DNA from 2 places in the Paenibacillus sp. Dod16 genome. Region 2 is predicted to be linked to the other one. Evidence: riboswitches for the same ligand, from Rfam matches in the RefSeq annotation. Region 2 holds a riboswitch; the other holds the start of a gene.
The links. Region 2 has a riboswitch for S-adenosylmethionine ahead of ACPV3A_RS19135 (methionine ABC transporter ATP-binding protein). Riboswitches for the same ligand answer to the same signal wherever they lie in the genome.
Positions count from the first base shown of each region.

Region 1 (12,179 bases), on a different contig from region 2:
GAAATTTTTCAATACGAGCGGCGAGGTCTACAAGGAAATGAATCTGAAGGACAAGCTGCCTGGGCTCTCCGATGAGGAGAAGATCGAACTGTTGTCGTCCAACGGCAGATTAATTAAGCGTCCGATCGTGACGGACGGCAGTAAAGTGACCGTCGGCTTTAAGGCGGAACAATATCAGGAGTCATGGCAGAAGTAGAATGGATCCAGTGTATACACATTCTCCTGCTGAAGAAGGTAGAGCATCCCAAGGTCTTTCGACCGCCGGGATGCTCTTTTGTTTTAAGAGATAAGAAAGTATAAACATCCGAGGCTTAGCATCCTTATCTCGCAAGGAAAACTTCCGCTAAATGCGGTCTGTCTACTGAGAAAGTACGTCGATAGACGTTTTTCTTATGAACAGCCAATGATAGGAAATTCAAAGAAATACCTTATGACAAGCCCAAGACTATATAGGGATATGGTATAATGACAAGGTATATTTAAGGTTATATCAGAGAAGTTAAAGTTAGGAGCGATCATGACTGTGATACCCAATCAACAACCATCCTTAATGCTTGTAGACGGGATGGCTTTATTATTTCGTGCTTACTATGCAACCGCCTCAAGCGGCTATATCCGTAGAACCAAAGCGGGTGTTCCGACCAACGCGATTTACGGCTTCCTGCGGTATATGTGGGATGCTATCGATAAATTTCAGCCTACCCATGTGGCGTGCTGCTGGGATATGGGATCAAAAACATTTCGTACAGAGCAGTTTGCATCGTATAAAGGCAATCGTCCGGAAGCCCCGGATGATCTGGTTCCGCAGTTTTCGTTGGTGCGCGATGTGACGGAATGTCTGGGAATTCCGAACCTGGGCGTCGTGGGCTATGAGGCCGATGATTGCATCGGCACGCTGGCCAGACGGTACGGGGACAGCATGAATGTCATGATCCTGTCAGGGGACCATGATCTGCTTCAGCTCGTGAACGATTCGACTTCCGTCATCATTATGAAAAAGGGACACGGCAATTATATGCACTATACCCCGGAAACGTTATATGCCGAAAAAGGACTTTCTCCAAGACAGGTTATCGATGTGAAAGGCCTGATGGGAGATACGAGCGATAATTATCCGGGCGTACGCGGGATTGGCGAGAAAACGGCAGTCAAGCTGATTCAGGAGTATGAATCCGTGGAAGGCATTCTTGCGAATCTTGATTCACTGACCAAAGGGGTCCGCACCAAGATCGAGGCGGATTTGGAGATGCTGCACCTGTCCCGGGCTTTGGCCGAAATCCATTGCGAGGTTCCCATGGAGTGCGAATTGGATCTGTGCCGCTTAAGCGTGGATCACGAACGTGCATTAACCAAACTGGAGGAGCTTGAGATGAAGAGCCTCGGTCATCTTTTTGGTGTGGCGGTGGTTTCCTAGTCATGCGGAGACGGTTTAATTTCGGAAGAAAATCAATTTTGACCGGTTTACTGCTCGGGACATTGCTACTTCTTATATCGGCATGTGCCTCCGTCCAGACTCCTTCAACCGATACCTCTAAACAGCCCTCAAGAGACGAGAAGAAGGTGGAAGTTATGGTTTCGGCAGCAGCAAGCCTCAAATCCAGTCTGGAAGAGACCGGACGACGATTTGAAGCGGAATTTCCGAATGTTACGCTGCGTTATAATTTCGGCGGTTCGGGCTCTCTTGGACAACAGCTTGAGCAAGGGGCGCCCGTAGATTTGTTTATATCCGCAGCAACGGAGCCGATGGATCGATTGGTCGAGAAGGGGATCGTGCAATCCGATGCGGTTCAGTTGATGTTTCGAAATGCATTGGTGCTGATTGAGCCTGTCGGCAAACAGAACGTGAAGCAATTACCGGATCTATTAAAACCCGAGGTGCGCGTTGTGGCCATTGGGCAGCCGGATACTGTACCGGCCGGAGAATATGCCAAGGAGGCTCTTCAGAATGAAGGCCTTTGGGATGATGTCGAATCCAAGGCGGTGTATGCCAAGGACGTGACGCAAGTTCTGGCTTATGTAGAGTCGGGGAATGCGGACGCCGGTTTTGTGTACAAAACCGATCTGAAGAGTTCCGCCAAGGCAACGCTTGCGCTTGAGGTCGATCCGGACAAGCACCAACCGATCGAATATCCTGCAGCGGTTCCTGGTAATGCCAAGCATCCGCAGGAGGCTGAGGCTCTTCTCGAATTTATGCGGAAGCCCGAGATCAGGGATATCTTCACGGAGGCTGGATTTGAGGTAGCGGAGGCATCGCCGTGACCACGACCGAAATGTTCTGGATGCCGGTATGGCTGTCGATAAAAACATCACTGCTGTCCAGCATCATTGCATTTATACTGGGAGCAGCAGCAGCACGCTGGATGTCCCGGCGCTCGTTTGTCGGCAAGACGGCGGTAGAAACGCTGCTGATGCTTCCGCTCGTGCTTCCGCCTACGGTGGTTGGCTTTCTTCTGCTTGTCATGCTGGGCAGAAACAGCTGGATAGGTTCAGCTGCCGAATGGCTGTTTGCCAGACCCATCATTTTTAGTTGGGGAGCCGCGGTCATAGCGGCTATCGTGGTCTCGTTTCCGCTTGTGTATCAGAGCATGCGGGTGGGCTTTGAGTCTGTGGACCCGGAGCTTGAGGATTCGGCGCGATCGGCCGGGGCCGGCGAATGGCAGGTCCTTCAGTGGATTACGCTGCCGCTTGTTCGCAGGGCGGGAATTTCGGCGTTCATACTGGCCTTTGCCAGAGGTTTAGGGGAATTTGGGGCAACCTGGATGGTTGCAGGCAATATACCGGGCGTTACGCAAACGCTGCCCACGGCGATTTACGTTGCGGTAAGCAATGGCGAGAGCGGGCTGGCGTGGGCGTGGACGGCGGTCATTATTTTGTTCTCATGGCTGTTACTGGCCGCGTCAGGAACGGGCAGAAGCAGAGAAAGAGGCGGGCAGACTTGACGGGAGCACCATGTTTACATATGCTTCGAATAGAGCTTGTTAGCAACTATATAGAGAACAAGGCACAGCACATCGTGGAGAGGATGGAAGAAGCATGAGTTTACTTGGAGCAATTGAAGCAGGAGGAACCAAGTTCGTTTGCGGCGTGGGTATGGAGGATGGAACGGTTGTGGAGCGAGTGAGCTTCCCGACAACAACCCCTGAAGAAACCATGGCAAATGTCTTTAACTTTTTTGCTGATAAGGATATAGAGTCGATCGGAGTCGGTTCTTTCGGGCCGATTGATCCGGTGAAGGGCAGCCCGACTTATGGCTGCATTACAACGACACCAAAGCCGCATTGGAGCAATTACAATATTGTCAAAGCATTGGAAGAGCGTTTTCATGTTCCGATTGGGTTTGATACCGATGTAAACGGAGCAGCTCTTGGAGAATATACATGGGGCGCTGCCCAGGGACTGGATAGCTGTCTGTATATCACCATTGGAACGGGAGTAGGAGCAGGCGCCGTGGTAGCTGGTGAATTGATCCACGGATTGTCTCATCCGGAGATGGGGCATATTTATGTGCGCCGCCATCCGGAAGACCGGTATGAAGGGACCTGTCCTTATCATGCAGATTGTCTGGAGGGGCTTGCAGCCGGACCGTCTCTTGGCAAACGTTGGGGAGTTCCCGGTGTGGAATTGACGCCGGATCATCCGGCTTGGGAGATGGAGGCTTATTATCTGGCACAAGCGCTGATGAATTATGTCCTCATTCTGTCCCCTCAGCGTATCGTGATGGGCGGAGGCGTTATGAAGCAGGAGCAGCTGTTCCCGCTGATCCGCACGAAGCTTCAGGAGCTGCTGGCCGGATATGTACAGCATCCAAGCCTTCATGACGGGATTGATCAGTTCATCGTTCCGCCGATGCTCGGCGATAATGCGGGTCTCTGCGGTGCATTGGCGTTGGCCAAGCTTGCAGTAGATGAGGCCAAGAGCGTTCAAGCTTAACTTTATTTGTTATATAGAGTGAGCCAAAATGAGTTTGACTTTATTACAGATTATGGTATTATGAATTCAACAGTATAACGTATGGAACGGGAAGCACCTTTCTTTGTCGCTGCGGCGGAGGAGAGGTGCTTTTTTGCGTTGTTCCATCGTTGTGCTGAATGCTAAACGGGAGGTATTCGAGGGATGCAAATTGTATTCATGAATCAGATGAGCGGAGCGGATGAGTCAGGTCACCTCCGTTCTGCTCAAGTATGGATCGGTGAGGAAGAGGGAGGATGGCGGCTCGGCTGGCGGAACATGGAACCGGACGGTGAAGTATCCGATGATGAGTGGTATGAAGGGAATTCATGGAATGAGTTATTATGCGTGTATCGACATCAATTAGCGAAGAAGCTTGGAGAGGGGTTCCGGCCGCTTGTGGAGGGGGTATTCCACGAACCGGGAGAGACTGGAGGCAAGAATCTTGGTGTGCAGAAGCTGCAGTGCTACAGTGAGCTGTATGGCTCGGAGGAGCTGTACACGGAGCTGTGTGCCTGGCGCAGGAGAAAGGCGGCTTCCGGAAGAAAAGCACCTTATTTCATTGCCAGCAATCGGGTGCTGCGCATGATTAGCGCCTTCGTCCCCCAGAACGAGGAAGAGCTGCTGCAGCTTCCGGGAATCGGAATCAGCAAGTCTTCAGAGCATGGGGCGGAGTGGCTGGAGATCACGTCAGGAATCGAGCGAACCACAACCTTTCCACTGGATTGGGTTGATAAGCAGCTGCAGGAAGAGGTGTTCTTGTCCTGGCTGTATAAGCAGAAGGAGCAGCGCTACAAGCAAGAGCTGGACCGTTTCCGAATTCGCCGTACGATGCTGCTTGGCATAGCTGAGGGAGCTTCGCTGACCGAGCTGGAAGAACGCACTTCGTTATCTCGTCGAGATTTGGTTGAGGAATTGGAAGGTCTTGAGAAGGACGGTTATGATACGGAGCAGCTGCTGGAGGTTGAACTGAATACGATGACGTCTACCGAGCAGGCGACGGTATGGAAGGCTTTTGAGGAGCTGGGCGATACATTTCTTAAACCCGTATTACAACGGGTATATGGAGAAGGACAAGCCCACAATGGAGAGGTAGAAGAGATTGGCGGAACGGAGAAGCTGTATGAGCGGCTGCGCCTGATCAGGATTCGCTTTCGGCGGGAAGAACCTGGTAAAGCGAACGCAGGCTAATTCCAGGTAATGAAAACAGGACGGATTCCCTTGCGGCAGGGAGATCCGTCCTGATGGTTTCGAGAGCTTCATATCCAGTCTTTCTTACGGAACAGATAAAACATGAGAGCACCGGCAGAAATCATGACGCCTATAACTACATAATAAGAATATTCCCAGTGAAGCTCAGGCATATTGTCAAAGTTCATGCCGTAGATGCCTGTAATCAGCGTCAGTGGAATGAAGATCGTTGTAATGGCGGTAAACACGCGCATGATTTCATTGGCCCGATTGGCGATACTGGATTGGTAAGCCTCTCGAAGGTTTCCCATGAGATCCCGGTAGGTTTCGAATGTTTCGGAAATTTTCACGGCATTTTCATAGATATCGCTGAAATATTTTTGCAGCTGGTCATCGATCAGCCGGAGATCTTTTTTGTTAAGTGTATTGATAACTTCCTTCTGCGGTCCAAGCACCTTTTTCAACCAAAGAATCTCGCTTCGCAGACCGATGATTTCGCTGAGGTGGGATTTTTTGGTATGCATCAGAATGTCTTCCTCCAGCTTTTCAATCCGCGCCTCGATGCGGTCCCCGACGGAGAAATAGTTGTCCGTCACAAGGTCGATCAAGAGATAGAGGAAGCGGTCAGGCGTGCTGACTTCATCCTCCCAGAGAAGCGGTTTAACGGTGCGCAGCTCGTGGATCTTTTGCTTGGTCACCGTAATAATAAAATGTCTGCCCAGGAAAACATTCAATGCCCGAAGGAAAATCTCTTCGTCGTCAAACCGGATGCTGTTCACGACGATAAAATAGTGGTTCTCGTATATTTCAATTTTGGGACGCTGCTCCTCTTCGCTGAGGCAATCCTCAACCGCAAGATCATGCAGGGAGAAGAGGGGCTGCAGTTCCGCTAAATCATCCACATCCGCATCCAGCCAGTAGAAGCCGCTGGCCGGAGGTGTCAGCGTCATTTCGATGTCATCAACAGGGGTAAATACGCCCGAATCGACCAACCGGATTTTCATCTGATATCACTCCTTTGTCAAATACAAGCTGCTTGGTTAAGCAGTAAAGGCACAGGATATCAGCCCACCGGTATACGGGCATAATCAAGGAAGGTTAGAATACGATAAAAAGCGCATGAAAAATAACGCCGCCCTCTGCCGGTAAGCTGATCTTAATCCTATGCGGTTGTGCGTCTTGTGCATCCAGTTTCTGGCTCGGGTCACCGTCCATCTTCCATGTCACCTCTTTCATACTCGGTTTTAAACAGCACTTGTCTAGTATAACGCCGGGTGTAGGACCTTTCAAGTTGAAATCCGGTCCAGCCAGGGGCCACGGTACAGGGTATGGAAACCTTCGGTGAAGTGTGACGGACTTTATGAAAAGGTTCTTGACGAAAAATTGGGAATGATTTAAAGTAAGTATCAATTACGAACAATTTAAGACAACTGAATAAAGCGAAATCTTATCAAGAGCAGGTGGAGGGACTAGCCCTATGAAACCCGGCAACCGGCGGCAACATCGCACGGTGCTAATTCTTGCAGGAGATACGACGCTTCTTCGAAGCCGTTGTATAGTCTGACAGATGAGAGAGGCGCATTGTGATACGTATATGATGACCTTTCTCTACTTTGAGAAAGGTCTTCTTGCGTTTATACAGTCTAACGCTCTTTCTCACAGCTTTTTTATGGATGTATCATTTCATATTTCGAAGGAGTGAGCCACGATGCCAATTAAAATTCCGGATGCCTTGCCGGCAAAGGAAGTTCTGGCTGGAGAAAACATTTTTGTCATGGATGAGAGTCACGCATTTCATCAGGATATCCGCCCATTGCGGATCGCTATTTTGAACCTGATGCCTACCAAGGAAACGACGGAGACCCAACTGCTGCGATTGATCGGTAACTCCCCGCTCCAGGTGGATGTTGTCCTTCTTCACCCGAGTTCGCACGTTTCGAAGAATACGTCGGCTGAGCATCTGAAATCATTTTACAAAACCTTTGAAGAAGTGAAGAACCGTCGCTTTGACGGCATGATCATTACAGGAGCTCCGGTCGAGCAGTTGGAGTTTGAAGAAGTGAATTACTGGGATGAGCTTACTGAAATTTTTGAATGGACCAAGACGCATGTGACCTCCACGCTCCATATCTGCTGGGCATCGCAAGCCGGACTTTATTATCATTACGGCGTGCCGAAATACAGCCTCGAGGAAAAATGCTTCGGCGTATTTCCGCATACGATCAATGAAACATGTACCAAGCTGCTCCGCGGATTTGACGAAATGTTCTTTGTTCCGCATTCCCGTCATACGGAAGTTCGGCGCGAGGACATTACAGGCATTGACGATTTGGTCATCCTGTCCGAGTCCGAGGAAGCAGGCATTTATTTGGTATCAAGCCGGGATGGAAAGCAGATTTTTGCCACGGGGCATTCCGAGTATGATGCGGACTCTCTGAAGTGGGAGTATGACCGGGACGTTGCCAAGGGCATGGACATCGAACTGCCGCGGAACTATTACCCGAATAATGATCCAACAAGGACGCCTCCGTCCATATGGCGGGCGCATGCAAACTTATTATTTACTAATTGGCTCAATTWCTATGTATATCAGGAAACGCCATACGATATTGGTCCGCAAATATAGCAGTATACGGGAGGAGAGTTTGTGATGGAGAAGAAACCTTTTAATATAGAGAGCCGGCTGGCACAGATCGGCTCGGTGCAAGAACCGGTAACCGGAGCCGTGAATTTTCCGATTTATCAGGCTACGGCATACCGCCATCCCAAATTAGGCCAGAGCACGGGGTTTGACTACGCCCGTACGAAAAATCCGACCCGGTCGGTACTGGAGGACGCCTGCGCCGAGCTGGAATCCGGCGATGCCGGCTTTGCTTGCAGCTCGGGCATGGCTGCCCTTCAGACGATTTTTGCTTTGTTCGGTCAAGGGGACCATCTGATTGTATCGCTGGATCTGTATGGTGGGACGTATAGGCTGCTGGAGCGGATTATGTCCAAGTTCGGCGTTACGGCTACGTACGTGGATACGAATGACCTGGATGCGCTGGAAGGGGCAAGAAGGCCCAACACGAAGGCTGTATTTATCGAAACGCCGACCAATCCGCTTATGATGATTACGGATATCGAAGCCGTCTGTACGTGGGCAAGGCATCATCAACTGATCAGCATTGTGGATAATACGCTGCTTACTCCATATTTCCAAAGACCCATCGAGCTTGGGGCGGATATCGTTATACATAGCGCCACCAAGTATTTGGGAGGACATAACGATGTGCTGGCGGGGATCATCGTAACGAAGGGCAAGGAACTATCGGAGGAGATGGCTTTCCTTCATAACTCCATCGGCGCTGTGTTAAGCCCGACGGATTCCTATCAGCTGATGAGAGGAATGAAGACGCTTGCGCTGCGTATGGATCGGCACGAGACGAATGCAACCGCAGTGGCAACGTTTTTGACAACTCACCCGGCGATCGGCGAGGTGTATTATCCTGCCCTGCCGGACCATCCGGGACATGACATCCAGAATCGTCAATCCAGCGGCAACACGGGCATCTTCTCCTTCAAGGTGAAGGACGCCCGTTATGTGGAGCCCGTGCTGCGGCACATTAAGCTGATTGCGTTCGCAGAAAGCCTGGGGGGCGTTGAGTCCCTGATGACATACCCTGCTGTTCAGACCCATGCGGACATCCCGCTTGAGATTCGGGAAGCAATCGGCGTGGATGACCGCTTGCTCCGGTTCTCGGTCGGCATCGAGCATGCGGATGACTTGATCGCGGATTTGGATGCTGCACTGAGCGCGGCCATGGCTGAAGTGGAAGGGAGCACGGGAGAATGAGCATCGATAAAGGTCCATCCGGATTGGAAACGCAAACCAAGCAGTTAGCTGCTAAACGGGGACACGAGGAAGAACTGCGTTTCGAGACAAAACTATTGCATTTCGGCGGGGAAATCGACCGGGCAACCGGCGCCTCAAGCGTTCCGATCTATCAAGCCTCGACGTTTCACCATGAAGACATCTTTAACCCGCCGCAACACGATTACAGCCGTTCCGGCAATCCGACTCGGCAGGCGCTGGAGGATTATATCGCCCTTTTGGAGGGAGGCGTACGCGGTTTCGCTTATGCTTCCGGTATGGCAGCGATCTCCAGCTCGTTCATGCTGCTCAGTGCGGGGGATCATATGATCGTGACGGAGGATGTGTACGGCGGAACCTACCGCTTGCTGACCAGCATTTTAAGCCGTATGGGCATCGAGAGCACCTTCGTGGACATGACCGATCTGGATCAGGTGAAGGCGGCCCTCAAACCGAATACGAAAGCCGTCTATATGGAAACCCCTTCAAACCCGACCCTGAAAATTACCGACATTGGTGCGGTGACGGATTGGGCGAAGGAGCATGGCCTGCTTACCCTGCTGGATAATACGTTCATGACGCCGTTTTACCAGCGTCCGATTGAATTCGGCGTGGATATCGTGATCCATAGCGCGACCAAATTCCTTGGCGGGCACAGCGATGTGCTGGCAGGTCTCGCGGTAGCCAGAACCGAGGAGCTGGGAGACCAACTGAAGCAGCTGCAAAATGGTTTGGGCACGGTCCTTGGGGTCCAGGATTCCTGGCTCCTTATGCGCGGAATGAAAACACTCAGCACACGTATGGCCCACTCCGAGCAAAGCGCGGCCAAGCTTGCGGCCTGGCTGCAAGGGAGAAGCGACATTGAGCAAGTGTACTACCCTGGCCTCTTGAATCATCCGGGACGTGAAGTCCATGAGAAGCAATCGAGTGGTTATGGCGCGGTCATCTCTTTTGACGTCGGCTCAGGCGAACGCGCCAAGCACGTGCTGAACCATGTGAAGCTGCCGCTGGTAGCGGTCAGTCTGGGAGCCGTGGAGAGCATCCTGTCGTATCCGACAATGATGTCGCATGCGGCCATGGGTGAGAAGGTTCGGCATGAACGCGGAATTACGGATGGCTTGCTCCGTTTCTCGGTCGGACTCGAGGATGTGGACGATCTGATTGCTGATCTGGATCGGGCTTTTGCTGCCAGTTACTAAAGATTTTCCAAATCATAGAATTCGGCATCCTGTCACGGACGGGATGTCGTTTTTAATGCCGGATTGTGGTAGGATGAGATAGAAAAAGTTTTGCTGGTGATTTGTTATTTTGCTCTAAGTAGGGAGGCTGCAAGAATGAGTGCGGTAAACCGTATATTGGATAAAGCTTTACGCGGTGAGCGTTTGAACCTGGAAGATACCGTAACGCTTTTTGAAAGTGATGAGATTGAGAAAATTGGTCATGCGGCGGATGTGATGACAAAGCGTCTGCATCCGGATCCTATCACGACATTTGTTATCGGCCGGAATATCAATTACACAAACATATGTGATGTATTCTGCCGTTTTTGCGCTTTTTATCGCAGACCCGGCTCTTCCGAGGGCTATGTACTGCCCGATGAAACAATCTTCCAGAAGATTCAGGAAACCGAGGATGTAAACGGTACTGAGATTCTGATGCAGGGCGGCGTTAATCCGGATTTGCCTTTCAATTATTATACCGACCTGCTTCGCAACATTAAGAAGCGGTTTCCTAACATCACGATGCATTCGTTCTCCCCGGCGGAAATTATGAAAATGGTGGAGATCTCCGGGCTTACGCTCGAAGAGGTGATGCGCGAGCTTCACAGCGCGGGTCTGGACTCATTGCCTGGCGGCGGCGCTGAGATTTTGGATGATCGTATCCGCAAAAAGGTCAGTCGTCTAAAAGGCACATGGCGCCAGTGGATGGATGTCATGCAAACGGCCCATAAAGTCGGCATGAACACGACGGCTACCATGGTAATCGGTCTGGGCGAAACGATGGAAGAGCGTGCGCTACATATGCTTCGCGTACGTGATGCGCAGGATGAATGCATTCAGAACGGTTATGATTCCAAAGGCTTCCTGGCCTTCATCCCATTTACGTTCCAGCCGGACAATACGAACCTTAAGCGCGAGCGCGAAACGCCGGAGGCGTACTTGAAGACGGTAGCCATCGGTCGCTTGGCGATCGATAACGTTCCGAATCTGCAGTCCTCATGGGTAACGATGGGACCTGAAATCGGCAAGCTGTCACTCAGCTACGGCTGTAATGACTTTGGCAGCACGATGATGGAGGAGAACGTGGTTTCTTCCGCAGGAGCCGTCTATAAGGTCAACATTGAATCGATAATTCAATTGATCCGGGAGACCGGCAACATCCCGGCTCAACGCAACACCCGGTATGATATACTGCGCGTGTTCGAAGATAACAGCACCGTTGAGCGCGACTTCGTTATGCAGAACTAATTCTATACTTCATGAAGATCCGCAAGGCGGGCCGAGCAACTCGGTCCGCCTTTTTAATTTGGATCAGAGAGTAAGTGCGTTGATGGACATATTTAGGATGCGGCCGTTGATTTAGATATTTTCCGGACTTGCTTGTTTTTCCAAGCAGGAGTTCCGTATATCCCCGAGCGGGTCCCCATATACTGAAAAGGGAACTCGAAAGGAGTGATTCCATGGAACTGTTCAGCATTTCTGTCGGTACACGGACGGAAGACGAGAAAAAGGCGTTTCACCGTATATTGTCAGACAAGCAGAAAGAGCTACATAAACAATGCAAGCAGCTGAAATTCACATTCAGCGCTTCGGATGACCGCGTGATTTGGACGTGCTCCGGCAAGCTTCCGCTGTCCTCATGGACCGCATCGGCCGACACGCTGCGCCGGCTCACTGCCGAAGCAGTCACTGCTTATATTATGGAAGAGAAAGAGCAGGAGATTGCTGCACGGTTAATGTTCTCGGAATTCGAGTTTGATGATGAGGAAGAAGCGGGGCGGATCCTGCAGTGGTTTTTGATGCTCCTGCAAAAAGAGGAAGGCCCGTCCGGGGACTTCTGGCAGAGCCGCAGACGCAAGCTGTCGGAAGGCATATATCAATGCCTGAACGAGGCGCCTGAGCTTAATCTGGATGGGTTCATAACCTTCCGGCTTCAGTCTTATGAACAGGAGCTCCGCGAGATGGCG
Region 1 is NZ_JBNDYG010000053.1:5,920-18,098, forward strand. Features, by position in the region: gene ACPV3A_RS30870 (arsenate reductase family protein) at 1-196, shown strand, start outside; gene ACPV3A_RS30875 (5'-3' exonuclease) at 518-1,414, shown strand; gene modA (molybdate ABC transporter substrate-binding protein) at 1,570-2,259, shown strand; gene modB (molybdate ABC transporter permease subunit) at 2,256-2,939, shown strand; gene ACPV3A_RS30890 (ROK family protein) at 3,034-3,930, shown strand; gene ACPV3A_RS30895 (HRDC domain-containing protein) at 4,114-5,139, shown strand; gene corA (magnesium/cobalt transporter CorA) at 5,208-6,143, opposite strand; SAM riboswitch class I at 6,584-6,713, shown strand; gene metA (homoserine O-acetyltransferase MetA) at 6,848-7,765, shown strand; gene ACPV3A_RS30910 (PLP-dependent transferase) at 7,790-8,974, shown strand; gene ACPV3A_RS30915 (aminotransferase class I/II-fold pyridoxal phosphate-dependent enzyme) at 8,971-10,191, shown strand; gene mqnC (cyclic dehypoxanthinyl futalosine synthase) at 10,327-11,460, shown strand; gene ACPV3A_RS30925 (putative sporulation protein YtxC) at 11,673-12,179, shown strand, end outside.
Region 1: another riboswitch for S-adenosylmethionine. It lies ahead of metA (homoserine O-acetyltransferase MetA); the one in region 2 lies ahead of ACPV3A_RS19135 (methionine ABC transporter ATP-binding protein).

Region 2 (12,179 bases):
CGCCGTGGTCATTCCGGAAGCAGGCTTCGGTTCCCAGAGTGCCGCGCCGGTTGCCCGTAAAATTTTTGACGCGTATGACGAGATTTACGGACTCGACGGTACGCCTCATCCTAAAAATACCGAGGGTGAGGATGGGGATGGCAGTAACGAATAAGAGGATATCTGCAAAAACGGCAGCCAAGTGCCCTCAACGGGTTGGCTGCCTTTTCTTTATCCGTTACACATGGGCGTCCGGAGCCTTGTCCGCCACCAGATTCAGGACGACGTTAAACTCCAGCAGCGCTTTCAGGCCGCAAAGTACCATGGTGTATCCTCCCATGGAATCAATAGCCCCGTGTACCATTTCATCCGCACTACCTGTAAATCCGGAGTGGGTAATGGCAACGAAGGTCTCATGATCGCCCCGTGGCGTGAATGTCCACTCGGTTTTGGTCTGGTCCGAAGACTCGATCGCGATGCGGCGATTGACTTCGATACGTTGAACGTACACGTCATCATGTACCCCGTACATCTCCCAATCCCAGCGGATATGGCGGCCTTCCTCCAGCTTGCCGCTGCTTTTGGTAAACCAGAACTTGGTTGTGATCTCAGGGTGGATGAAAGCCTCGAATACTTCTGAAACGGGTCTTCGAATCAACATCTCTGCCGTCACGACAGGGGTCTCATTGAGTTTGGTCATATGAATTTTATGACTCCTTTCGGGGTTGTCTTCAGTAATATCGTAGCATATAGGAATTCATATTCTTTCTTTTACATTGCTCATTTATTTCAAGGGTCGTGTGCTTTGTTCGAGAGCTTGGGAAATACTACTTGAGGCTAGCGTTACCTCAGTTTTGGCATGTCTGGGGGCGGCTATTCATAGGGGAATGTTTTGACGCCATGCCTTTTGTGGTAAAATGTCGTTATGTTTGCTTGTGATTCGTAAGGGGGTTAATACCATGAAACATAAATATCGATTGTTGGCACTGGATATGGACGGTACGCTGCTGCGGGACGATCATGAAGTGTCTGAGGAAACGGTGAAGTGGATCAAGGAAGCGGTACGGCACGGCATCCATGTCTGTCTCTCGACAGGCCGGCCGTTTCAGGATGCTTATCCGTATGCCAAACAGCTTGAACTGACGACACCGATGGTAACGGTGAACGGAGGCGAGGTATGGCGTGCGCCATATGAATTGCACCGCCGCGCATTGCTCGACAGCAAGCTCGTGGAGCAAATGCACGCACTGGCCATTGAAACCGGATCATGGTTCTGGGCGTATTCAGTAGAAAGATTGTATAACTCTGAGAACTGGACCGACGATATCGCGAATCAGGAATGGCTGAAATTCGGTTACACCACGAATGATCATGAGGTGCGTCACAACATTCTGATGCGCCTGCAGGATATGGGCGGACTGGAGATCACGAACTCCTCGCCGGATAACCTGGAAATCAATCCGCAGGGCGTTAACAAAGCGACCGGAATTGGACAGGTGTGCGAGCTGCTCGGCATTAGCATGTCCGAAGTCGTAGCCGTAGGCGACAGCTTGAACGACCTGGCTGTGATTCAGCAGGCCGGCCTCGGCGTGGCGATGGGCAATGCCCAGCAGACGGTTAAGGATGAAGCGGACCTTGTGGTTTCCAGCAACAATGAGGACGGCATCGTTGAGGTCATCAGGGATCATATTTTGATCGAAAGGTGAGATGTTGATGGACATATTGGGCTGGATTATCGTTATCGCTCTGTTTATCATTGGGATGGCAGGGGCGATTTACCCTATTCTGCCGGGGGTTGTCGCCATTTACCTGGCGCTGTTCGTTTACGGCTGGTTCTTTACATTCGAGCATTACAATTCATGGTTCTGGATTATTCAGACCATCATTCTGGTGGTGCTCTTCATTGCCGATTATGCGGTTAACGCCTGGGGGGTTAAGAAGCTCGGCGGTTCCAAAGCCTCGATATGGGGCAGCACCATCGGACTGATTATCGGGCCGTTCGTTATTCCCGCTTTTGGATTGATTATCGGACCGTTCCTCGGAGCATTTTTGGGTGAAATGCTGGCAGGTTCGGGACCGAGCAAATCCATGAAGGTTGGATTCGGATCGGTCATTGGATTGTTCAGCAGCATTGTGGTGAAGGTTATTTTACAACTCGCGATGATTGTTATTTTCTTCATTTGGATTTTCTAATAGACGCTTAGGAATCGCTGTAAGAGGCGCTTTGGAGGAGAAAGAAGGGTACGGTTTTGTCAAAGAAAGAGTCATTTATTAAAGGCACGATCATCTTGGCCGCTGCTGCGCTGGTCGCCCGCGTGCTGGGTCTTGTTCAGCGGGTGCCGCTGGAGCATATGCTGAACGATATAGGGGATGCCTCATTTACGATCGCCAATAACGTATATTTAATGCTGTTAACGGTAGCAACGGCCGGCATTCCCAGCACGCTCAGCAAAATGGTATCCGAGCGTCATGCTTTGAACAAGCCAGCGGAGGCTCGTCGTGTCTATCATGCTGCACTTATTTTTGCCGGAGCAGCAGGCGTTGTCATGACGCTGCTGCTTTATTTCGGAGCCCCTTATTATGCTACCCATATTGCTAAGCAGCCGGAGGCCGCCGCGGCCATTCAGGCATTGGCCCCAGCGCTGCTGTTGTTTCCGGCCATCGCCATGATGCGGGGATACTTCCAAGGACGTAATAATATGACGGCTGGCGGCATATCGCAGATTATCGAGCAGATTGCACGGGTTCTGACAGCGATCGGCCTAGCTTACGTGCTGCTGCGGATGGGATACGACGATACCTGGATTGCTGCCGGCGCCTCCTTCGGGGGCGTACTCGGCAGTATCGGAGCATTTGCGGTGATGCTGTACTTTACGGTAAAGCTTCGCCGAAATGATCGTGAGCTCAAGATGCCGGCAGCGGACCGCTCCATTCCGCTTGGCGGGATATACCGGGATATATTCACGTTGTCTATACCGATTGTGCTGTCTTCCCTGGCGGTTCCGGCTGTTAACTTCATTGACAGCTCCATTGTTAAGCCACTGTTGATCGGGCAGGTTGGCCTAGGGCAAGCAACCGCAGCTCTCGCGGTGTTAGGAAACCGGGCGCAAAGCGTGGCGGGGATTCCGCCGATTCTAGCCATTGCCCTGAGCACCTCGCTCATTCCGATCATCTCTGCAGCGTTTGCGAAGAAAGATCAGGAGCATCTGGAACAGCAAGTATCGCTGGCTATGCGGGTTGCCATATTGACCGGTATGCCGATGGTGATTGCGCTATGCGTGGCATCCTATTCCATTAATGGTTTGCTGTTTAGTTCCTTGGGCGGCAGCGGGATTATTGGATTTCTGACGTTCGGTACGATTTTCCAAATCACGATGATGACCACAAATTCCATACTTCTCGGAATCGGGAAGGCCAAGCTCTCGATGATTCACGTGATGGTTGGGGTTGTGGTCAAGCTTGCAGCCAGCTTCCTGCTTGCTCCGTTCTTTGGGATCTACGGGATCATAGGGAGCACGGCGCTCTGTTTCCTTGTCATTACGATACTGAATATAAGATCGATTAAAGGGATTGTATCCTTCTCCATCCTGGGCAAACGCTGGACGGGCTTCGTGCTGACGGTGATTGCTGCCGGGGGAATCGGATATGGCCTGAATCTGGCCGGTATTAAAATGGTCGATGTCATGCCGGCACGGCTGGCATTCCTGCTGACTTGCCTGGTTGTAGGCGTGGCCGTAGTCATTATATATCTTGTCCTGCTGGTGGTGTTTGGCGTATTGCGGCAATCGGAGCTGAGCAGTTACCCGCGCCTTTTGCAGAAGGTGTTCCGTCCGCTTATGAGACAGAGGTTGTTCAAAAAGTCCGCTTTTGATAAGAAAACCTCTATCGAGGCCACTTCAAGGATGAGCGACCGCGATGCATAGGTAGGTTTTCTTGCGATATAGAATTTCATCAGTTCCACTGATAACTCATAAATTCTATATCTAACACGAAGGGAATCAGGAAGCAGCTCGGCATCGAATCTTGAATTCAGCCGGGCCTTCCGGTGCTCACGTACCCAAACGTACGCTCCGCTCCTCAGTCCCTAGCTTCATCCAACCTTCTCGGTGCTTAAAATCGACCTTTTTGAACACGCACTTATCGTGTATATAGAACGGAACAGAGACCTTCCTTGCAGTATCGGGACGGTCTCTTTTCATTTTAATGCGGATGGAACTGATCAGACACATCATGCACGATGGAGGTTTTCTCCAGAGCGGCCCGATGGGCGTGAGTAATATCCGGCAGCAGCGGCCGTAACGGTTTGCGGATATGCCTAAACATCGCCCGGCCCTGAAACCAGTCGTATCGGGGAATCGGCTCGGGGGGGTCATCCTCCCAGATCTCCTCAAGATAAGGGCTGTACAGACGTTGGCCTTCGGGCAGCCATTCTGATGCGATGAGGTCAGATCCCGCGTGGCCATGATTCATGGCTTGCTCAAGGGTCGGCGTAAACAAGGCCGGCCAGTATTCAGCGCGCGATCCTTGGTGCTTGGTGGATCGTGCGAAGGCCAGCACAGCGCGGTAAATTTCCTCATATCCAAACAATAAAGCATACAGCGAACGGCCTGCCTTGATCCGAATGGACAGGTCGTCAAACTTGGGGATGGTAAGTCCGGCCAGCGGCCTGGTTGGGGATAGGGGCTTTGGCCCAGCGCTTTCCCCCGACACTGTTCGTCGGACTTGACCCAGCGGAAACACGATTTGATTCAACCGGGTCAGCTCATGCATCCGAAAGAAGGGATTCTCCAGAATATGTTGTTGGTAAAAAGGATGTCTCGCCACACGCCCCTCAATATAGTTCTGCTCATTAATAATGAGTGCCACCGTAAGCAGCGAACTGCTCTGATCCTGCCAGAACTGTTCCCAGAACGGTGTCATGAACGATGAAACATGAAAGTGGGGGAGTAAATGAAATAGGGGCTTGCCTTTATTTCGACTGTGTATATAGAGAAGCAGCTGGGGATAGGCGTCCTGGAAGATCAGCGCATTGCAGCGCTCCAGGAAACGGTACAGATTGCTCTTGAATGTCGGATCCATGAGATCCGACATCAATCCGCCTTTCAGATCGCTCATATTCCATCCGGCATTACGCGATACCATATGGGCCAGGAAGGCCCAATGCAGCTCAGGATGCGATATATAACAGTCCAAATAGGCTTGCGTACGCGTTACGTTACTCCGGTTGGCTGCGGCTGCGGCCTCCTGAATATGATGAATCAACTGCTGCTCTTCTTGAGATAGCTGAACATCTGCACCTGGTTCATGAATCCGAATCTCGCTATACCCTTGCATGGAAGGCAACGGAAACGGGGAAACGCTCTGCTGCAAATAGGGATGGGAGGAGAGGATTTCCTTGAGCTTTACGCGAATCCTCCTTACCGATGCATAGTCCCATTGCAATTCGTGTCTGCTTGTCCGGAGCTTTAAGGAGAATCGCCATGACGCGATCATCCCCGACCATGATTCTGTCAGGGCCTGCGGAATGGCTGCCGCCCATGACCATACATCATCTTTGCCCTGGCTTTTTTTATTTTTGACTCCGTTCGAGTGCATTCGGGGGTCACCTGCACTTTCTGATGGTTAATCCCTGCCTGTGAACATCATAATGTCAGTATGCTCTAAAATTTGACTTCCACTCAACATTTTGATTCACTAAGGGGGAAGGAACTCGACGTAAAGGGGAGATAATCAATGGAAAAAATCACTTCGGAAGCAGAATTTCAGGTTGCAATCCAGTCTCCGCGACTGACCGTTGCCGTATTTAAAGCAGACTGGTGCGGCGATTGCAAGTTTATCGATCCATTCATGCCGGAGGTTGAGACGAAGTTCTCAAACCAATTGACTCTGGTAGAGGTTGACGTCGATGCTGTCGGTGACGTGAGTCAGCAGCAAAATATTTTGGGTATCCCCAGCTTTGTTGCATACTCCGATGGACGCGAGCTGGTTCGCTATGTTAACAAACTCCGCAAATCGCGCGAGGAAATTGAAGATTTCCTGCAGCGTGCCGTGGACGTATACAGTACGATTCATAAGTAAGGGTGACCATAGCACCGCCGCCTTGATCTATAACTGGCGGCGGTGTTGTTTTATATATCGAATAGAGGTATGGCGATGAAGTCAAGTACCTGGATCATGAAGGTTTTTCTCATTTTTGAACATTTTGTCACAATCGCTCAAGTGACCGTGGCGGTAGAATCAGGTATAATGAAATGTGGACTGTGTACGATGCGATCCTGTAAAGGTTTAAATAGTGAATGATTAGGAGCAGCAGGTGAGATAAGTGAATGATAAACAACTAAAATGGCTGAGTTACATAACATGCTTAGTTATGTTCTGCGCGACGTTCGGTGGCATGGTTGTGACAAAGACGGACTCGGGACTCGGTTGCGGTCAGGAGTGGCCGCTGTGCAACGGTAAATTTGTTCCCGCTTACACGGTATCCTCCATGATTGAGTATTCACACCGGGCCGTTAGCGGAATGGCGGGTTTGGCGGCGCTCGCTTCGCTGATTGCGTTCTGGAAGTACAAGCGGGATCGCCGGGATTTGATGGCTTATGTTATCGGGACCTCGGTATTCGTTATTGTACAGGCGATCATGGGTGCTCTTGCGGTGGTTAAGCCTCAATCGGCTGCGATTATGGCGCTGCATTTTGGCTTCTCGCTGATTGCCTTTGCTAGCTCTGTCATGCTGGCTCTGGGTATGCGGCGGGTAGAACAGGCGAAGGGGCCCGTAGACTTGGAGCGTCTGCCTCGGGTAAGCAAGGGCTTCCGTAATTTAGTATGGGGCACAGCCTTGTACAGTTACATCGTGGTTTATATCGGTGCGTTCGTCAGCCATACCGATTCCCGGGAAGGGTGCTCCGGCTGGCCGCTGTGTAACGGGGAAGTGATACCGGAGCTGAGCGGAGGGGTAGGCATCGCCTTTATGCACCGCGTGGCGGCGCTTCTGCTGCTGATCGTTGTGGCGGTGATGGGGCATTTTGCATATTGGCGGAACCGCGACAACCGGGAGATCCAGATGCTGGGCATCTCGGCAACCGTGCTCTGTCTGCTGCAGGTGTTCAGCGGCGCCCTCATTATGGCAACGATGCATAACGAGGAGGTTTACGTATTCTCCGCACTGGGGCATACCTTGCTGATCTCCGCCTTATTCGGCGTACTGTGTTATTTAAGTGTCAGGGTTTGGCAGCTCAGCAGACCGGTTAAAGCCGAAATGCGGCCCGATCATAGCATACCTCGCGAAAAGATTGTATAAAGAAAAGCAAAAACCATGAAATAAAAAGATCGAATTCAGACAACATCGTTTATGCAAAGTCCCCGAGCCTGCCTCGAGGGCTTTGTTGTATAGTAAGGGGGGAGCCGATGATAACCAAGCCATCCGCTCGACCTGTCCGATATCAAGGAGATGGGGGTTGTCTGGTCGTTTCGGGGGCATCCTATAAGAACAATCCCTGGTCATGGATGGAATGAAACCGGGATACCCGGATGAGTTATTCCTGCGTGAGGATATCATGAAGACGGTTGAAATGCGGTGGAATCCCTATTTTGGCAAATAGCGATCCAAGAACCAAGGTTAATCTGATGACGCGAGGGGGGTACCGCCATGCTTCGAATGTTACTTGGGGAACAGCCCCGGCAGAATAACGGCCTGCTTGAGGAAGCCATCGAATCGATGGTCCAAACAACCCGGCTGCTGCAGAAGGAAATGGAGAAAAATCAGGATCCGACGCATGATTTTCGCAAGCTTGAGATTTGGACCCGGGGGTTGATCGTTTCCCTGGATGAGCTGGAACAGAGCTGGAATGCGGCCAGGCATTTCAGTCAATCGATCCAATCGGGTTACATCGATGACATGTCGATTCAGGAGCAAGGGGAATATCAACGGTATGTGTATTTTTACAAAAACGGCTTCATCCGCGTATTCTCGATCCTTGACAAGCTGGGGACGGTGTTGAACGATTTGTATGATCTTCATACCTCCAAGGTGAAGGCGCATTTCTCTTATTTTACGGTCCTGCGGCAGTTTAAATTCCTAAAGGCCCACGGAGAGCTGGCCAAAGAGCTGGAGGAGATCAAGGATCGTTACAAAACACCGCTGAACACCCTCCGGAAACGGCGCAATGCTGAAATCCATTACATGAATTCCGAGATGCAGGATGATTTGTGGCAGCGTCATCAAGGGCTGTCGGACAAGATCGAGCTGGAGGATATCGGCCAGCACCTGGACGATCTCAAACAGGGCGTTGATATGGTATGCCGGAGTTTGGCGGCCTCTTATAAATATACGAACAAGCTTTGGGCGAAAAATGGAGTCAGGACTTAGGCACAAAATCGCCATGAAATTCCTTTTGACAAAAACCTGAAAAGAATCTATACTAACTATTGCATTCATTAAATGTTATCAAATCAGATCAAATTAATCGGGAAAATTTCATATCGATGTTTTCTTATCGAGAGAGGCGGAGGGACAGGCCCGATGAAGCCCGGCAACCGACTCCAGCGTGTAATTGCARAACGCGATGACGCATGGAGTGACATGGTGCTAATTCCTTCAAAGCTACAGGATATCCTTGGCTTTGACAGATGAGAAAAGGCGTTGACTTTTACGTAAAGAGGGCCCTTTTTGATTCTACAAAAAGAGGCTCTTTTCTTTTGGGTAAATAGATATGAAGCTACGGAAAAAGGAGGATTATCGGATTGATTGAGCTCAAGCAATTGACGAAGCAGTACGGAAAAGCCGGAACTTTAACAACTGCGTTGTCCGAATTGGATTTGTCGATTGAAAAAGGAGAAATTTTCGGAGTGATCGGACACTCCGGTGCAGGTAAAAGTACATTGATCCGTTGTATCAATTTGTTGGAGCGGCCCACCTCGGGCGAAGTGTGGGTGAACGGTAAGAACTTGACGTCGCTTGGCAAGAAGCAGCTTCAGGCGGAACGCCGCAAAATCGGCATGATTTTTCAGCACTTTAACCTGTTGTCATCGGCGACGGTGTACGATAACATTGCGTTTCCGCTGCGTCTGATCAAGACGCCGAACGCCGAACTGGAACGTAAAGTATCCGAGTTGTTGGCCTTGGTCGGCCTCGAGGCGCATCGGGACAAGTACCCGTCTCAGCTATCTGGGGGCCAGAAGCAGCGGGTGGGCATAGCCAGAGCGCTCGCGAGTGATCCGGAAGTGCTGCTGTGCGACGAAGCGACTTCGGCTCTTGACCCGCAGACTACGGATTCGATCCTGCGCCTGCTGCTGGACATTAACAAAAAGTTTCATCTGACGATCGTGCTGATTACCCATGAAATGCATGTGATTCAGAGCATATGCGACCGGGTCGCCGTTATTCATCAAGGCGGCATCGTGGAGCAAGGCCCGGTAACGGAAGTGTTCCTGAAGCCGAAGCATGAGGTAACCCAGGAATTTATCCGTCAGGAGATGGACAGTGGCGAAGCTTTCCGTCTGGCCATTCAGGGCCAGACGAACGGACCTTCAAGGGCGGTGCAGATTACGTTCCTTGGATCGAAAACGTACGAATCAATTCTGTCCCATACCGTCCATGAGACGGGCGTGAATTTTGCAATTCTGCAGGGTACCATTTCCACGATCAAAGAAACGCCGTACGGCCAACTCATTGTCCGTTTTGAAGGGGAAGAGGGCGCCATCGAAGATACGATCCGGAAGCTCCTTGAACAAGGATTAGACGTGGAGGTGATTCATTAATGTTCGAACTCGATTTTACCCAGATCGACTGGAAAGAAATATGGACGGCAACCTTGGATACCCTTCGGATGCTGGGGGCATCGGCATTGTTCAGCTTCATTATCGGACTGCCGATTGGCGTGCTGCTCTACATGGCCGCTAGATCCACATCCGGCCTGGTACGCTTCGGATACTCGATCCTGTCGTTCATTGTGAACATCCTGCGTTCGATTCCATTCATTATCCTGATCGTTGCGATGATCCCGATTACGAAATCGCTTGTGGGTGTTTCTTATGGCGTGCTGGGAACCATTCCACCGCTCGTGATAGGCGCAGCGCCATTCTTCGCCAGACTCGTGGAAACTGCCTTGAATGAGGTGGACAAAGGGGTCATTGAAGCGGCTCAGGCCATGGGCTCCTCGACAAGCCAGATCATATGGAGGGTTCTCCTTCCGGAGGCTCGCCCGGGTTTGCTGGCTGGGATGACCATCACGATTGTAACCCTGGTATCGTATACCGCGATGTCCGGTCAAGTCGGCGGCGGCGGGTTGGGCGATTTGGCTATCAAGTATGGATATTACCGTTATGAGACGGAGATTATGATCCTGGCCGTCGTATTAATGATTGTGCTGGTACAACTGCTGCAGATGGCAGGAGATCGCTTGGTCCGACATTTTACAAGAAAATAACGGAATGGATGAGGCATCAAGGAAGACAATATAAAAAAATAATATATTTTCGGAGGGAGAGTTTTTAGAATGAAAAAATGGACATTGGCATTGATCAGTTTGACATTGGTTACGGTGCTGGCTGCGTGCGGCAGCAAGCCTGCGGATAACGCGGCTGAGCCAGGGGGAACAACAGGAGGCGGCGCTCAAGAGCCCGTAACTTTGAAAGTCGGCGCTTCGCCTTCACCACACGCCAAAATTTTGGAGCATATCAAACCAGCGCTTGAAAAAGAAGGTGTGAACCTGGAAATCGTGGAATTCACCGATTATGTTCTGCCTAATACGCAAGTGGACTCCAAGGAAATCGACGCGAATTTCTTCCAGCACAAGCCTTACCTGGATAATGAAATCAAAGAGCGCAAACTGGACCTGGAGTCCGTGATCGCCGTGCATGTGGAGCCGCTGGGTGCATATTCCAGAACGATTAAATCGGCCGATGAGCTGAAGGATGGAGCCGTTGTGGCGATCCCAAGTGACCCATCGAATGCGGGCCGTGCATTGACCCTGCTGTCCAAGAATGGCGTCATTAAGCTGGAGGATGAAACCAAGCTTGAAGCTACCGCTAAGGATATCGTGGAAAATCCGAAAAACCTGGAGTTCAAAGAAGTTGAAGCCGCGATGCTGCCGCGTATGCTGGATGAGCTGGATCTGGCTGTCATCAACACGAACTACGCGCTTGAAGCGGGACTGGATCCAACAAAGGATGCACTCTTTATCGAAGACAAAGAGAACCCTTACGCCAATCTGCTGGTAGCTCGTCCGGACAACAAAGACTCCGACGCCATTCAAAAATTGGCGAAGGCGCTGACTTCCGAGGACGTGAAGACCTTTATTGAAGAAGAGTACAAAGGTGCTGTCATTCCGGCATTTTAATTCGAGCACCAAGGCTCGATGATGCTGAACATAAGTTTCATCGTATCCGAGAAGAGAGGGCATTATCCAAAAGACCGTGGGTCTTTATGGATAATGCCTTTCTTTTTTTGTATAATGGGCCCTCTCTGCCGGGTTTGCAAGTTGTTAGGCCTTATCAAATCTTTTATACTGAAGGAAGGATATCCATCTGAGGAGGGAAAGCCTTGAAGGGAAAAGTGGCGCTGATTACAGGCAGTGCGACAGGATTGGGGAAAATGACGGCGCTGTCGTTAGCCCGGCAGGGATGTCATTTGGCTATAAATTATGTAAACAGCAAGGATGAAGCGGAAGCGCTCTCCCGCGAAATCGAGGGGTTTGGCGTGAAGTCCATTGCGATTAAAGCCGATATCGCCAGCGAGCGTGAGCTGTATTCATTGGTGGATCAGACGGAGGAGCAGCTGGGAGGCATCGATATCCTGGTGAACAACGCAGGTCCGTTCATTCGGGAACGTCGTCTATTCTCGGAGTACAGCCGCGACGAAATCGTACATATGGTGAATGGCAATTTAACCGGCGTCATGCTGCTGGACCACCGTGTTCTGCCTGCCATGCGGGAGAAAAAGTGGGGACGCATCATCCACTTTGGATTCGGACATGCGGGAGAAGCCCGCGCGTGGCCTCAGCGTTCAGCCTACGCTGCCGCTAAAGTGGGCCTCGTATCCTTTACGAAGACCCTTGCGGTGGAAGAAGCCCCGTATGGAATCACCGTGAACATGATCTGTCCGGGGGATATTCGCGGAGCCAACAAGGAGAAGACCATTGATGAGGTATCGGGCATCCAAGACGGTCTGACCCCGCGCGGACGATCGGGAAGCGGGGAGGACG
Region 2 is NZ_JBNDYG010000027.1:54,855-67,033, reverse strand. Features, by position in the region: gene ACPV3A_RS19180 (peptidoglycan D,D-transpeptidase FtsI family protein) at 1-154, shown strand, start outside; gene ACPV3A_RS19175 (SRPBCC family protein) at 218-679, opposite strand; gene ACPV3A_RS19170 (Cof-type HAD-IIB family hydrolase) at 939-1,685, shown strand; gene ACPV3A_RS19165 (DUF456 domain-containing protein) at 1,693-2,172, shown strand; gene ACPV3A_RS19160 (putative polysaccharide biosynthesis protein) at 2,229-3,902, shown strand; gene ACPV3A_RS19155 (DUF2515 family protein) at 4,180-5,574, opposite strand; gene ACPV3A_RS19150 (thioredoxin family protein) at 5,713-6,057, shown strand; gene ACPV3A_RS19145 (COX15/CtaA family protein) at 6,302-7,276, shown strand; gene ACPV3A_RS19140 (Cthe_2314 family HEPN domain-containing protein) at 7,625-8,344, shown strand; SAM riboswitch class I at 8,466-8,611, shown strand; gene ACPV3A_RS19135 (methionine ABC transporter ATP-binding protein) at 8,719-9,735, shown strand; gene ACPV3A_RS19130 (methionine ABC transporter permease) at 9,735-10,403, shown strand; gene ACPV3A_RS19125 (MetQ/NlpA family ABC transporter substrate-binding protein) at 10,473-11,315, shown strand; gene ACPV3A_RS19120 (SDR family oxidoreductase) at 11,519-12,179, shown strand, end outside.